One region of the Bradyrhizobium sp. KB893862 SZCCT0404 genome, then DNA from elsewhere that is predicted to be linked to it. Evidence: riboswitches for the same ligand, from Rfam matches in the RefSeq annotation. Region 1 holds a riboswitch; the other holds the start of a gene.
The links. A riboswitch is a leader RNA that binds a small molecule or an ion and turns the genes downstream of it on or off. The one in region 1 is predicted to bind S-adenosylmethionine.
Positions count from the first base shown of each region.

Region 2: it holds a riboswitch for S-adenosylmethionine, as region 1 does, so the genes downstream of both, JQ617_RS36815 (O-succinylhomoserine sulfhydrylase) here and metX (homoserine O-acetyltransferase MetX) in region 1, are expected to answer to the same signal.

Region 1 covers NZ_JAFCLT010000003.1:522,801-526,207, reverse strand. Annotated here, with positions in the region: gene hisC (histidinol-phosphate transaminase) at 1-694, opposite strand, end outside; gene JQ617_RS16410 (chorismate mutase) at 730-1,578, opposite strand; SAM riboswitch at 1,795-1,874, shown strand; gene metX (homoserine O-acetyltransferase MetX) at 1,960-3,162, shown strand; gene metW (methionine biosynthesis protein MetW) at 3,165-3,407, shown strand, end outside.
Region 2 covers NZ_JAFCLT010000015.1:65,989-69,395, forward strand. Annotated here, with positions in the region: gene JQ617_RS36810 (SGNH/GDSL hydrolase family protein) at 1-204, shown strand, start outside; gene JQ617_RS36815 (O-succinylhomoserine sulfhydrylase) at 312-1,499, opposite strand; SAM riboswitch at 1,574-1,653, opposite strand; gene JQ617_RS36820 (2'-deoxycytidine 5'-triphosphate deaminase) at 1,734-2,870, shown strand; gene JQ617_RS36825 (PAS domain S-box protein) at 2,981-3,394, shown strand.

The DNA.
Region 1 (3,407 bases):
AGCCGATGCGCAGCGCCGCCAGGCCGTGGATCTTGGAGAAGGTGTGCGTCACCACCGTGTTCTCGGTGGTGGCGACGAGCTCGATGCCCATTTCATAGTCGTTGCGGGAAACGTAGTCGCAATAGGCGGCGTCCAGCACCAGCAGCACATGCGAGGGCAGGCCGGCGCGCAGCCGCTTGACCTCGTCGAACGGAATGTAGGTGCCGGTCGGGTTGTTGGGGTTGGCGAGCCAGACCAGCTTCGTCTTCGGCGTCACCGCCTTCAGGATGGCGTCGACGTTGCAGGTGAGGTTGGTCTCCTCCGCGATCACGTTCCTGGCGCCGACCGCCATGGTAGCGATCGGATAGACCAGGAATCCGTGCGTGGTGGAGATCGCCTCGTCGCCCTGGCCGAGATAGGTGTGGGCGAGCAGGTTGAGGATCTCGTCCGAGCCGGCGCCGCAGATGATGCGGTTGGGATCGAGGCCATAGCTGCGGCCGATCGCTTCGCGCAGCACGCGCGAGGTGCCTTCCGGATAGTCTTCCAGATGATCCGCCACGCGCTTGAAGGCTTCGATCGCCTTGGGCGAGGGCCCGAACGGCGTCTCGTTGGCCGACAGCTTGAACACCTTGCGGCCCGGCTCCGGCACCGGGGTCTTGCCGGGCGTGTAGGGCGCAATATCGAGAATGCCGGGGTTCGGCACGGGGCGGGACATCTTCAACTCCGGATAGGCTTTAGGCGATACGCGATTTACGATTTCGGCCCGGTCGGGGCCACCGTATAGCGCGTTGCGTGGCTGCCGACGAGGGCCGTGGAGCGTACCGAGGCCCCCGCCTCGATCAGGGCAGCCCTGATTTTGCCGATGCTGCTCTCGCTCGTAACCGAGACGAGCAAGGCCGCGCCGTCGAAGGCGGTATCGGGCACCGCCACGATCTCGGCGAGCGGCGACAGGGCGCGCGCGACCTCGGCATTCCATCCCGACACGCGCACGCTGAAGGTCTCGACCTCCGTCACCAGGGCGCTGTCGGCGACGCGCGAGATCGCGAACACCGGCAGCGCGGCCGGATGGTCGGCGCGCTCGACGAAGGGCATCCGCGCGATGATCTTCGGCGCGCCCTCTGCTTCCAGCTCCAGCCACCAGGGTGTGCGGCTCGAGGTCGCCGAGACCAGCGCCAGATCGCCCTTGGATTTCGCCACCGCCTCGACCGCTGCCTGCGCGCTGAAATGCGCGACGTAAGGAACCGTGAAGCCGAAATGGAAGCGCACGGAATCGCGCATCGCTGGCTCGCTCACCGAGATGTCGGCGTGCACGGAGAACGGCGCCTGCACATAGGTGAAGGTCGAGATGATGACGCGCCAGATGCTCTCGACCGTGTCGAGCGGCAGGATGCCGCGATGACGCTGCACGATCTCGCGCATCATCGAGGCCTCGCGCGCCGGACGGAAGGCCGAGCCGACCTCCTGGGTCTGCTTGACCTGGATCAGGCGGTCGATGATGTCGCCGCGCTGCATCAGCAGGCGATGCATGCCCTCGTCGATCGCGTCAATCTCCTTGCGCAATTCCTGCAATGACGGTGGCGCGGGCGGACGTTGGGACATATCTGACTGGACTGTTGAGAGGCGTTCCAATGCGGGCCGGCCCAGGAAACTGGTAGGAAACTGGTAAGGCCGGATCCGCTGCGATCGACGTCTTGATTAGGCAGTCGGGGCGGCGAAAGCAAAGAGAAATGACGGCCTGTCCGGCGGGCAAGACAGGGACGAATTTGGTTGATCCGGTCCGCGACTTGACGAAAACCGCCCAAGCCGGTAGTTTTTTGCCCGTTCCGTGGTCATTTGAGCCGGCCGGCTTGCAGCCACGTTAAAAAACTCGCTAAACAGGCCGGGGACGCTTCCGATCCCGGCCGAACCTATCGTTCAGGCCGGGTTTTTCATGGCCTGATTCCAGCGGCGGTCTGACGACAGTCGCAAACGAGGTCGATGATGGTTGGCGTCAAGTCCGTGCCCAGTCCCGCGATCAGTGCCGACGACCGGTCGCATGAGGTGGATCATCCGAGCTCGCCGGTCGCGCAGTTCGGCGCCGACCAGCCGCTGCGGCTCGATTGCGGCGTCGATCTCTCCCCGTTCCAGATCGCCTATCAGACCTATGGCGAACTCAACGCCGATCGCTCCAACGCGGTGCTGATCTGCCATGCGCTGACCGGCGATCAGCATGTCGCCAATGTGCATCCCGTCACCGGCAAGTCCGGCTGGTGGGAGACGCTGGTCGGCCCGGGCCGGCCGCTCGATCCCAAGCATTACTTCATCATCTGCTCCAACGTGATCGGCGGCTGCATGGGCTCGACCGGGCCGGCCTCGATCAATCCCGCCACCGGCAAGGTGTGGGGCCTCGATTTTCCCGTCATCACCATTCCGGACATGGTGCGCGCGCAGGCGATGCTGATCGACCGGCTCGGCATCGACACGCTGTTCGCCGTCGTCGGTGGCTCGATGGGCGGCATGCAGGTGCTGCAATGGACTGCGGCCTATCCTGGCCGCGTCTACTCCGCGCTGGCGATCGCCTGCGCAACGCGGCACTCGGCGCAGAACATCGCCTTCCACGAGCTCGGCCGGCAGGCGGTGATGGCCGATCCCGACTGGCACAATGGCGGCTATGCCGATCAGGGCATCCATCCGCATCGCGGCCTCGCGGTGGCGCGCATGGCCGCGCACATCACCTATCTCTCGGACGCGGCGCTGCATCGCAAGTTCGGCCGGCGCATGCAGGATCGCGAATTGCCGACCTTCTCGTTCGATGCCGACTTCCAGGTCGAGTCCTATCTGCGCTACCAGGGCTCGTCCTTCGTCGAGCGCTTCGACGCCAATGCCTATCTCTATCTGACGCGCGCGATGGACTATTTCGACATCGCGGCCGACCATGGCGGCGTGCTGGCGAAGGCGTTCGCCGGCATCCAGACGCGTTTCTGCGTTGTGTCGTTCACCAGCGATTGGCTGTTCCCGACCTCGGAATCGCGCGCGCTGGTGCATGCGCTGAATGCGTCGAGCGCGCGGGTGTCGTTCGCCGAGATCGAGACCGATCGCGGCCACGACGCCTTCCTGCTCGACGTGCCCGAATTCTTCGACATCTCCCGCGCCTTCCTGCAATCGGCCGGCAAGGCACGCGGGCTTACGGCTAAGGACGGCTAGCGATGTCTGTACAGGAAGTGCTGCCGCTCGGCGGCGTTGCGGCCGGACAATCCGGCCAGGCTCGCGCCGACCATCTGCTGGTGGCCGAGATGGTCAAGCCGGGCTCGAGAGTGCTCGACGTCGGCTGCGGCGACGGCGATCTGCTGCAGCTGCTCGAGGCCCGCGGCATCGACGGGCGCGGCATCGAATTGTCGCGCGAGGGCGTCAATCGCTGCGTCGCCAAGGGCCTTGCCGTGGTGCAGGGC
Region 2 (3,407 bases), on a different contig from region 1:
CCGCGCTTCGAGGTGATGCGCGACTGGCACGAGAACCAGTCGATCCCGGTCGAGAGCTTCGTGATCGCCGACGGCCTGCACATGAACGATTGGGGCTATGCTTGCTTCGCCCAGCTGCTCGGCGATGACATCATCCGCTCCGTCGGCCAGATCAAGCTCGGGGTGAACGTGCCCGCGGATGTGCGGACGTACCGGCCGATGTAATTCGGTGGCGTAGGGTGGGTTAGGCGAAGCCGTAACCCACCACTTCTTCATCCGCGGAGATAGACAGTGGTGGGTTACGCTGCGCTAACCCACCCTACAATCTAAGATCACGCCTTCTCCAGCGCCGCCGTCAGATCCTCGATCAGATCGTCGGCATGCTCCAGCCCTGCGGAGAAGCGAATGAAACCTTCGCTGATGCCGAGCGCGGCGCGGTCTTCCGGCTTCAGGCGCTGATGCGTCGTGGTGGCCGGATGGGTCACGAGGCTCTTGGCGTCGCCGAGATTGTTGGAGATCTTCGCAAGCTTGAGTTCGTTGAGCACGCGGAACGCCGCGGCCTTGCCGCCCTTCACCTCGAAGCCGACCAGCGTCGAGCCGCCGCGCATCTGCTTCTTCACCAGCGCCGCCTGAGGATGATCGGCGCGGCCGGGATAGATCAGCCGCGAGATCTTCGGATGGCTCGCCAGCACCTCGGCGACCTGCGCCGCCGTGTCGGTCTGCGCGCGCACGCGCACGCCCAGCGTTTCCAGGCCCTTGAGCAGGACCCAGGCGTTGAAGGGCGAGATCGACGGGCCGGTCTGGCGCATGAAATTGTGGATGTGCTCGGCGATGAAGGCTTCCGACGACAGGATGATGCCGCCGAGACAGCGGCCCTGGCCGTCGATGTGCTTGGTCGCGGAGTAGACGACGACGTCGGCCCCGAGCGCGAGCGGGCTCTGCCAGATCGGGGTCGCGAACACGTTGTCGACGACAAGCCGCGCGCCACCCTTGTGCGCGATCTCGGCGATGCCGGGAATGTCGAGCACGTCGAGCGTCGGGTTGGTCGGGCTCTCCAGGAAGAACGTCTTGGTGTTGGTCTTCACCGCGCGCTGCCATTCATCGAGATTGGCGCCGTCGACCAGCGTGGTCTCGATGCCGTAGCGCGGCAACAGGTCCTGGATGACGTAGAGGCACGACCCGAACAGCGCGCGGGAAGCAACGACGTGATCTCCGGCCTTCAGCGGCGCCAGGATCGCGGTGGTCACCGCCGCCATGCCGGTTGCCGCCGAGCGCGCGGCTTCGGCGCCCTCGAGCTCGATCATGCGGCGCTCGAACATTGCGATCGTCGGGTTGGAGTAGCGCGAATAGATGAAGCCGGGATCCTCGCCCTTGAACCGCGCCTCGCACTCCTCGGCGCTGTTGTAGACATACCCTTGCGTCAAAAACAGCGCCTCTGACGTCTCGCCATATTGCGAGCGCAGGGTGCCGGAATGGACCAGGCGGGTTTCGGGGCGGTAAGTGGCAGGCGACTTCGACATAGGACCCTCCGATATGACCGTCTCGTCGAAAACGGTCACAAAAAAACCGGCCTGGATAAAACCACGGGCCGGGATCACAGAGGTCCCCGGCCTGTTTAGCGACTTATTTAACGTGGCTGCAAGCCGGCCGGCTCAAATCACCACGGGATAAGTGATGCTCATATTCCGCATTGCCCTTTTCGTCAAGGCGTCCATCGGATAGCCGTAAAAGGCTAGTATTTCCCGCATGTCCGGATGTACTTGACCCCTGATGAGGACCCTCGGTTGACGTTCACGGTCGCGCCCGACGCCAATGGTATCCTGCCCGACCGCATGATCGCGGCGATGGCGGAAGCAGGCCTCATCCTGCCCGCCTACGATTTCGTCGAGAGCCAGATCCAGCCGGCGAGCCTCGATCTGCGTCTCGGCGACATCGCCTATCGCGTCCGCGCCAGCTTCCTGCCCGGTCCCGGTGCCACCGTCGCCGAGCGCATCGACGAGTTGAAGCTGCACGAGTTTAGCCTTGCCGACGGCGCGGTGCTGGAGACCAACTGCGTCTACATCGTGCCGCTGCTGGAAAGCCTGGCGCTGCCGCCGGAGATCGTCGCGGCCGCCAATCCTAAAAGCTCGACCGGCCGCCTCGACGTCTTCACCCGCGTCATCGCCGACGGCACCCGCCGCTTCGACATGATCGGCGCCGGCTATCACGGCCCGCTCTATGCCGAGATCAGCCCGAAGACGTTTCCGGTGCTGGTGCGCGAGGGCTCGCGCCTGTCGCAGGTGCGCTTCCGCACCGGCGATGCCATCCTCAACGCCGACGAGCTCGATGCGCTGCATGCCGCCGAGCGCCTCGTCGATATCGACGATGCCGATCTCGCGGGCGGCGTTGCCGTCTCGGTCGATCTCTCCGGCGAGAAGGCGAACGGCTTCGTCGGCTATCGTGCCAAGCGCCATACCGGCGTCGTCGATGTCGATCGTCGCGCCGGCTATTCCGTCGAGGATTTCTGGGAGCCGATCTCGGCGCGCCCCGACGGCAGCCTGATCCTCGATCCCGGCGAGTTCTACATCCTCGCCTCCAAGGAAGCGGTGCAGGTGCCGCCGGATTACGCCGCGGAGATGGTGCCGTTCGATCCGCTGGTCGGCGAATTCCGCGTGCACTATGCCGGCTTCTTCGATCCCGGTTTCGGCTATGCCGGTGCCGGCGGGCTGGGATCGCGCGCGGTGCTCGAAGTGCGCTCGCGCGAGGTGCCGTTCATCCTCGAGCACGGCCAGATCGTCGGCCGCCTCGTCTATGAGAAGATGCTGGCGCGTCCCGACGCCATGTATGGCCAGCGCATCGGTTCCAATTACCAGGCCCAGGGCCTCAAACTATCGAAGCATTTTCGGGTGTAGCCCGATCCTGTAGCCCGGATGGAGCGAAGCGAAATCCGGGACACTCTCGCTTGTGGCACGATCCCGGTACGCTTCGCTCCATCCGGGCTACATTCCGGCGAGGTGGCGACATGACCGACCAATCCCAACTCGACGCAAACATCCTCAACGACGTCGCCGACGCGCTGATCTATTCCGATCGCGCCGGCACGATCACGCGCTGGAATCGCGCATCGAGCGCGCTGTTCGGCTTCACCGCCGACGAAGCGCTCGGCCAGAATCTCGACCTCATCATTCCCGAGCATCTGCGCGCCGCGCACTGGAAAGGTTTCGAGGCCGCGCTCGCGAGCGGCACGATGAAGCTTGCGGGCAAGCCGACACTGACCCGCGCGCTGCACAAGAGCGGCCGCAAGCTCTACATCGAGATGACGTTTGCGCTGGTGCGGGATGCCGGCGGCGCGGTGCAGGGATCGGTCGCGATGGCGCGCGACGTCACCGAACGCGTCGAGCGCGATCGCGCTGCGAAGGTTGCACGAAATTCGTGATGCGGAATTGACG